DNA from 2 places in the Candidatus Enterococcus dunnyi genome. Region 2 is predicted to be linked to the other one. Evidence: predicted binding sites of a transcription regulator. Region 2 holds the regulator's gene; the other holds the start of a gene.
The links. Region 2 encodes NrdR, which represses ribonucleotide reductase genes. Its sites were predicted from a motif close to ACACNATATATNGTGT; they were not measured.

Region 1 (4,222 bases), 830 kb from region 2:
CCGGTCGATTTTATCACTCGTACTGAATGAAACTTCATTTTTTTCGATCGCACAAAGTGCAGTTAAGCGCGTAATAAATTCATAGCGTTCATTGATCACGATCGATTCACTATCATCACCAAAAATTTGTTCTGTAATCTTGATGATATCTTCGATTTCTTTTTTCTGCAAGTCGCTCAGCGTCAATTGAGCAGCCACTCTAGTATCCCGTTCAAATAATTTAACACTGTACCAGCGAGCCTGCTTTTCCATCACACTATCCCCTAGAACATCCACAATTTCATTCAAGGCTGCTTCTAGCCGATTATCGTATGTTGGATAATTAAATTCAGGCGGAAAAACTTCTTGAACTTTACTTGCCTTTTTTATTAATTCATCGAGTCCACGATTTTTCAAAGCACTGATTCCAATGACATCGATCCCTAAGCCATATGCTAATTTTTCGATATTGATCTTTTTACCAGTTTTGTCCAAAATATCCATCATATTTAATCCGACAACAACCGGAATCCCTGTTTCCATCAATTGGGTCGTCAGATAAAGATTTCGTTCTAAATTTGTTGCATCGACAATATTAACGATCACATCAGGAGAACCGCTAAGCAGATAATCTCTAGCAACAACTTCTTCTGGCGTATAAGGTGAAAGAGAGTAAATACCAGGCAGATCCTGAATCGTGATCGCTTTGTCTTTCTTCAATTTACCTTCTTTTCTTTCAACAGTGACTCCCGGCCAATTTCCTACATATTGATTTGCCCCAGTCAATGCATTAAAAGCAGTTGTTTTCCCGCTATTAGGATTTCCTGTCAGAGCAATATGCTGTTCTTTCATCTCCTTACCCCACTTTCTGTACTAAGACTAATTCTGCTTCATTTTTCCTCAACGTCAGCTCATAACCACGAAGATTGATTTCGATCGGATCCCCTAATGGCGCCATTTTTCTAACTAATAGATCCACGCCTTTAGTCAGTCCCATATCCATCAAACGTCGCTTGACCGCTCCTTGACCGTGAATACCTACAACACGTGCTTTTTCACCAACAGACAACTGATCTAATGGTACCCAATTTTCTTCTTCTGTATTTTTTTCTACTATTGTAATTTGTTTTAATACAGATACATTGATCGCGATCCGGCTGTTGTGTAAAAGAACGATCCCATTATCAGCAGAAAAGTTCAGCAGCACTACTTTGCCCCCTGGCACAAGGCCAAGATTGTTCAAGTGCTTCTTTGCAAATCCTTCTGCCTGGATCTCGTCGATCATATAAACCCTGTTCAATTTTGCCTGTGCCAATGTCAACATTGTGTAGCCTCCCTTAATTTAAAAGCGGAACAAATCATTTAATCCTGTAGAAAATTAGGAAATTGATATTGAGACGTTTTTTGTCTCACTGACAATTTATCTATTTTCCTAAGGATGGATTTGTGTAGCTGGATAACTTACATTCATCAATATCACTCACGATATATATTATTTGTGAAAAAGTTTCATTCCTTTCTTTAATGATATTGATAATCGTTCTCATTAAGTATACCTGTTTGTGAGGTTTAAATCAATGTTCTTTCTACCTATAGTAAGAAAATAATTGGTTCTTACATTCGCCAAAATATTTCTAGTGTGCTTCCTTTTAGTCACCCCCTATATCTTGTGTTTCTCTCATTAAAAATCCCGCCGAAAAATTTAATAAATTTCTTTTTTGAACACGAAAATCGGCATAAATGTCGCATAAAACGAGAGAATACGAGCTTTCATATTCTTTTCAAAAACACAAAACATGGTATTCAGCTAAAAAACAACCACAATATATAGTGCCTAAGTGTTGACTTTTTCCCAGAGAGATTTATACTAGTGAATGTAAACTAATTGAGGGGGAAATAAAAATGAACGTAAAAATCTTTTCTAAAAATAATTGTATCCAATGTAAGATGGCAAAACGCTTTTTGAGCGAAAATAATATAGCATTTGAAGAAGTAAATATCGATATCCAACCAGATGCGATCGACTGGTTAAAAGAACAAGGATTCCAAAGTGTTCCGGTTATCACTTCTGACGCTGCTACAGTTGTGGGATTCCGTCCAGATCAATTAAAAAACTTGGCCAGCTAGAATGAAACTCGTTTATTTTACTGTTACCGGACAAACCAGACGATTTATTAAAAAATTGGATTTGCCAGCTTATGAAATTGAGCCTGCGAATCCTTTTTTTGAGATAAATGAACCCTTTATTCTGGTTGTTCCAACCTATGATGCTGATATTACTGATGTCATCAATGATTTTCTCGACCATCAGGAGAACAAAGAACATTTGATAGGGGTTGCCGGCAGCGGCAATCGTAACTTTGCAGAATTATTTGTTTATACAGCCAAAGATATAGCACGTGATTATAACGTTCCGTTACTTTTATCTTTTGAATTTAGCGGTACCAATGAAGACGTAGAATCCTTTAAGAAAGTAGTGAATGAACTTGAGTCTAAAAGAAATCAAAGAGGTTAGTTACTTTAAACTAAACAATGAAATCAACCGTCCGGTGAATGGACAAATTCCTTTGCATAAGGACAAAGAAGCTTTGGAAGCATTTTTTAAAGAAAATGTTGAACCAAACACAAGAACCTTCAATACAGTAGAAGAAAAGATCAACTACCTGATCGATAATGATTATTTAGAAACTGCCTTTATTCAAAAATATTCAATGGCTTTTATTGAAAAATTATATACATTTCTTGATGAACAAAAGTTTGAATTTAAATCATTTATGGCCGCTTACAAGTTCTATTCACAATATGCACTTAAAAACAATGCTGGAACAGAGTATTTAGAAAGCTATGAAGATCGTGTTGCTTTCAACGCCTTGTACTTTGCTGACGGTAATGAAGAGTTAGCCATGGTCTTAGCAGATGAAATGATCCACCAACGTTATCAACCAGCGACTCCTTCTTTCTTAAACGCTGGGCGTAAACGCCGTGGGGAATTGGTTTCTTGTTTCTTGATTCAAGTAACAGATGATATGAACAGCATTGGTCGTTCGATCAACTCAGCTTTACAATTATCAAGAATCGGCGGAGGTGTGGGAATCACATTAGCCAATCTTCGTGAAGCAGGCGCTCCAATCAAAGGTTATGAAGGAGCAGCTAGCGGGGTCGTTCCTGTAATGAAATTGTTCGAAGATAGCTTCAGCTACTCCAATCAATTAGGTCAACGTCAAGGTGCAGGTGTTGTTTACTTAAACGTTTTCCACCCAGATATCGAAATGTTCCTTTCTACAAAGAAAGAAAATGCAGATGAAAAAGTCCGTGTTAAAACATTATCTTTAGGTGTTGTCGTTCCAGATAAATTTTATGAACTTGCACGTAAAAATGAAGATATGTATTTATTCAGCCCTTATAGTGTCGAAAAAGAATACGGTGTTCCCTTCTCATACGTTGATATTACAAAAGAGTATGATAACTTAGTAGCGAATCCTAACATTCGTAAACGTAAAATCAAAGCGCGTGATTTAGAAAATGAAATTTCTAAACTGCAACAAGAATCAGGATATCCTTATATCATCAATATCGATACAGCTAATAGAAGTAATCCTGCTTATGGAAAAATCATCATGAGTAATCTATGTTCAGAAATTCTACAAGTTCAAACGCCGTCTATTTTAAATGGCAAACAAGAATACGAACAACTTGGTACAGATATCAGCTGTAACTTAGGTTCTACAAATATCGTTAATTTGATGGACAGTCCTGATTTCGGGAAATCTGTTCGTGCGATGACTCGTGCCTTAACTTTCGTAACAGATGCTTCAGATATCGACGTCGTTCCTTCTATCCAAAACGGGAATCGATTGAGTCATACTATTGGACTTGGTGCCATGGGATTACACACTTTCTTTGCAAAAAATCATATGGAATATGGTTCTCAAGACTCTTTAGACTTTACGAACGTTTATTTCATGTTATTGAACTACTGGACATTAGTTGAGAGTAATACTATCGCTAAAGAACAAAAACAATCCTTCCATAATTTTGAAAAATCAGATTATGCAAATGGTTCTTATTTTGACAAATATATCGAAGGTGATTTTACACCTCAATCAGATAAAGTCAAAGAGATCTTCAAAGATATTTTTGTACCGACAGCAGCTGACTGGGCAGCATTACGCGATGCAGTCAAACAAGATGGTTTGTATCACCAAAATCGTTTAGCGGTTGCGCCAAATGGTTCAATCTCTTA
Region 2 (4,222 bases):
ATCTTTTAAGTTTAGATTTGATGAAAAGAAAGTGACTAATTGCTCTTGCATTCGATATTGCAAGATAACACTCAATACATCGTCACGAATCCATGACGTCATCGATTCAGCGCCCAGATCATCGATCATCAACACTGGAGATTTTTTGACTGCATCCAGCTTTTCCCCTACTAGATCTTTCGCGATTGCCTGCTTCATTTCTACGGTAAAGGTTGGAAAGTGAACGATCGTTGTGACAAATCCACGCTCAGCTAAACTATTGGCGATGGCACCTAAAAGGAAGGATTTTCCTACACCAAATGTCCCTTGTAAATATAAGCCTTTATGAAATTCTTTTGGCGACTGCGAATATTCCTTAATAAATTTCATCGCTCCGGCAAACGCTTCCTCCCGTCCATCTGAACTTAGATCGAAGGATTTCAAGCGAGCCTCGCGGACATCTTTTGGCATATCCATCGCCTTCACACGTTTTCTGATCTCTTCTTCTTGCTGCTTTGCAATCAAAGCCTCTGTTGGAATATAAGTGACATCGATATAATGGAAGTTCAAAGCTAATTTTGGTTCGTAACCAGGAGCGATCATCGTAGGATCGTTTAGCTGATACTTTCTTTTCTCCTGAACAAACTCATATAATTTTGAATAGCTTTTTCGGATATCATCATCTGTCAAACGGTCGCGATGTTCTTCAATAAATTTTTGGACATCATCATCTTTCAAAACAACATTCACCAACTCGTTATAACGTTCACTCATATCCCTGTTTCGAATGATCTTTGACATTTCTTTTCCTACATCTTCCATTATTAATCACCTTCTTCTTTTAATAATTCTCGAAGCTCCCTTTCAAGCTCGGCTTGTCTTTCTGGAGATAATTTCTTTTCCTCCACTGGATTGTCTACCCAGTCAGGCAATGTTTCCTGACGAATGACTCGATTATTTTGTGGATAACGGGGCTTGCTTTGATTTGTCTTACTTTTTTGAGCTATTTCACGGACATGTTCGATGGCTTTCTCCGGTGAAACGATTTCGCTTTGAGCCCATTCATTGGCAATTCGATTTACATAGTCTGCCTTTAGCGTAGGCTGCTTTTGAATATTGTATACATAATTGATCAAAATATTGATCACACTATTCGGTAAGCCAGATTTTGAAACTAGATATTTCACTAAAGACCGCTCTTGCGGTGTTGTATACCCGCCTTTGCTATTTTTTAAGGCCTCTAAGTAGTTCAACGGGAAGTTATTTTCACTATCCATGATCATCTGAATATCCATTTCTGAAAAACCAGACATTTTCAATGAATTATATCGATAGGTCTGCTGATCCGCTTCTGAAAGATTCGCCTGTTCATTTTGAACGACTTCACTTTTTCTTTGTTGTTTGTCAGGGTCGTATGTTCTATAAACCGCACGTTCAAAATCCTTAGCATCGATCTTACCCGTATAATAATCAAATGATTTTGAACAAAAATCGACCATATCCAATTCTGTGATGCCAAACAAATTATGAAAAATAAAAACTTCTTCCTTAAATCCATCCTTATTATCCGGCAGTTTTATACCTAAACGCTCGATTCCCTGAATAAAATAGGCCCAGTCAAACGACTCATTTACAGCACTGATTTTTTTAGCAGGACGTGGATCCTCAAATGACGCTTCAATCTGTTGTAATTGCTTATTTTGAGCAACTATCTGTTCTTCTTTAAATAAATAGACATCCTTAAAACTTGCTGAAATCTCTTCATAACCAGCTAATGAGAAAAAGTTTGGCCTAAAACGAGCAAATAGCTTATCCAGCTTTCTTTGACCGACCGTATTCAAAAGAGTCAATGTCAAAACTTCATCTTTGAAAAAGCGCTCAACAGTTTCCGGGTGATTCAATCGATAGAAAAAAATAGTGCCTAACTCTGGATCGTTTTTGACAAACGTATCTAAAAGTCCTATTCCTTCTAATTTTTTTCTTGCGTCTAGAATTTGTTTGATACTCTTATTCATCATCGTGATCAATTCAGCATGAAACAGTGATTCACTCGTACCAGTAGTCTCTATTTCCGACAAAAGTGTCGTATACAAACTAAAGGCATCTGAGCCAATGATCGGTTGATACAAAAGCGTCAATACTTCCCGCTCTTGATCAGATAACGGTGAACTTATACCAACTTGAAAAATGCTTTTTGGTTGGACTTCTTTCCAATTACTTTTCAAGGAAAGACCTCCTTATTTATTGGTTGCATCATTATTTGACGACTTAGCTTTATCAACGATTCCTTGTAATTCTTTCAAAAAGACACTCATATCTTTAAATTGACGATAAACACTCGCAAATCGAATATAAGCAATCTCATCCAGATTTACAAGATCTTCCATCACGTATTCACCAACTAAAGTGGTCGAAACTTCATTTTCCCCTAAACTACGTACCCGGTTTTCAACATTATCAACAATTTGCTCCATTTGTTCCATTGCAACAGGTCTTTTTTCAGCTGAACGAATCAACCCACGCAAAATCTTTTCTCTATTAAATTCTTCTCGATCACCATTCTTTTTGATCACTAGCAATGGCGCCGCTTCGATCCGCTCAAAGGTTGTAAAACGGTAGTTACAATTTTCGCACTCTCTACGACGACGAATCGCACGCCCGTCATCTGCTTGACGGCTATCAATGACTCGAGAATTATTATGATGACATCTTGGACAACGCATAATATTCACCTCATTTATCTCTATTATTATCTATTATTTCGTATAATCGTTGTTTACTACTCGTATTATAACATGAAATGGCTGAGAAACCAGACATTAACTATCTATCTCTATTAATTTTTTCTTATAGTATGAGTTTTATTTAATAACAATTATCCATCGTGAAATAAAATAACAAACCACGCGAAGAAACTTTTCCTTACATGGTTTGTTACAGTTGTATGATTTAAAAGTTATAGCTCTATTTTATTTCTCGTCCCCCAGCCAGTTTTTTTATGAGTAATGTATCCCCAAATTCGCACAGGTGAAAGAACAAAAACCATCCATAATACGGTAAAGGGAAACGCACAAAACACGATCCACTTATCTCTTTTAGCCAAGTCATTTCTTGGAATCGAAATATATGATAACGAATAAACGGCACTAAAGGCTAATGGTGCTAAAAGTAAAAATGGAATATCTGTCATCACGAAAATCAGCCAATACAATAATTGCAGCTTGATCACAATCATCGAAGCAAACATTGCCCAGCCAAAAGCTTGCCTAAAAAACACAAAGCTATTGATCGGAAAAAGGGACAGACGCCAAAAGCCTCTAATAAAGCTTCCTCTGCTCCAACGAAGGTGTTGCCGAACATGATGGCTAAGTTTATTTGGTAACTCAGTATAAGAAACCGCGGTTGACTGAGCAACTGCTCTCCCTAATAAAAGAGCCGCCATCGTCAAAAAACTATCATCTGAAAACTCCACTCTTGCACGGCCAAATCGTTCATTTTCATACCCAAGAGTTTCCGCTAAATTCAGAACCTCCGCACGATAAAAAGCGATCGGTCCACTGTTAACTGCTACACTGCCAAACATCGAATTCATCGATCGTTCTATCAGCACCATATGGCCAACAACCAATAGGTCCGTAATGATCGTTAGGATATTATCTGTAATATTTCGCGTAACAATAACTCCAGCAACAGAATAAACTTGCTCGTCTTCAAAAGGGATAATGCCCTGCTCGATCGCATGCTTTTCAAAAACAGTATCACTATCCACAGTTAAAATAAGTTCATTGTGAAAATCAGCGATATTCAACGAGCGATAGGCTAGTAACTGAGCCGCCCGCTTCCCACTATTTTTCTGAGTTAAAAATTGAAATCGAATATCTTTTTCGGCAAAAATCCGTTGGTACTTAGCAGAAAGTTCAGCATAATCAACTAGTTGACTGCCATCATCCACTGCAACGAAAGAATAAGGTTTTGCTGTTTGATTCAAAATAGAACGAAAAGCATTCTCGATATTTTCAACCGGCTCATTATAGATGGGCATCAGGATATGAACGTTTCGTTCTTTAGTGCCATCACTTGTATAAGGCGTATATAAAGCACTCAAAACGAGTGTTGCAAGTGCCATTCCTCCACTCATCGTAAAAAATGGAGCAATACCACTCAAAGAGTGACGGGAACCACCTGAAAGTCGATAACCAAACCAGATAATACCTAAAATGATCGTCGCAACGACAGTGACAAC

Region 1: the regulator NrdR is predicted to act here: its motif matches at 1,798-1,813, upstream of nrdH (glutaredoxin-like protein NrdH).

The regions. Positions count from the first base shown of each region.
Region 1 covers NZ_CP147246.1:2,775,944-2,780,165, reverse strand. Annotated here, with positions in the region: gene feoB (ferrous iron transport protein B) at 1-831, opposite strand, end outside; gene A5889_RS13030 (FeoA family protein) at 836-1,303, opposite strand; gene nrdH (glutaredoxin-like protein NrdH) at 1,882-2,106, shown strand; gene nrdI (class Ib ribonucleoside-diphosphate reductase assembly flavoprotein NrdI) at 2,108-2,494, shown strand; gene nrdE (class 1b ribonucleoside-diphosphate reductase subunit alpha) at 2,460-4,222, shown strand, end outside.
Region 2 covers NZ_CP147246.1:105,747-109,968, reverse strand. Annotated here, with positions in the region: gene dnaI (primosomal protein DnaI) at 1-801, opposite strand, end outside; gene A5889_RS00465 (replication initiation and membrane attachment family protein) at 804-2,204, opposite strand; gene nrdR (transcriptional regulator NrdR) at 2,217-2,702, opposite strand; gene A5889_RS00455 (glycosyltransferase) at 2,936-4,222, opposite strand, start outside.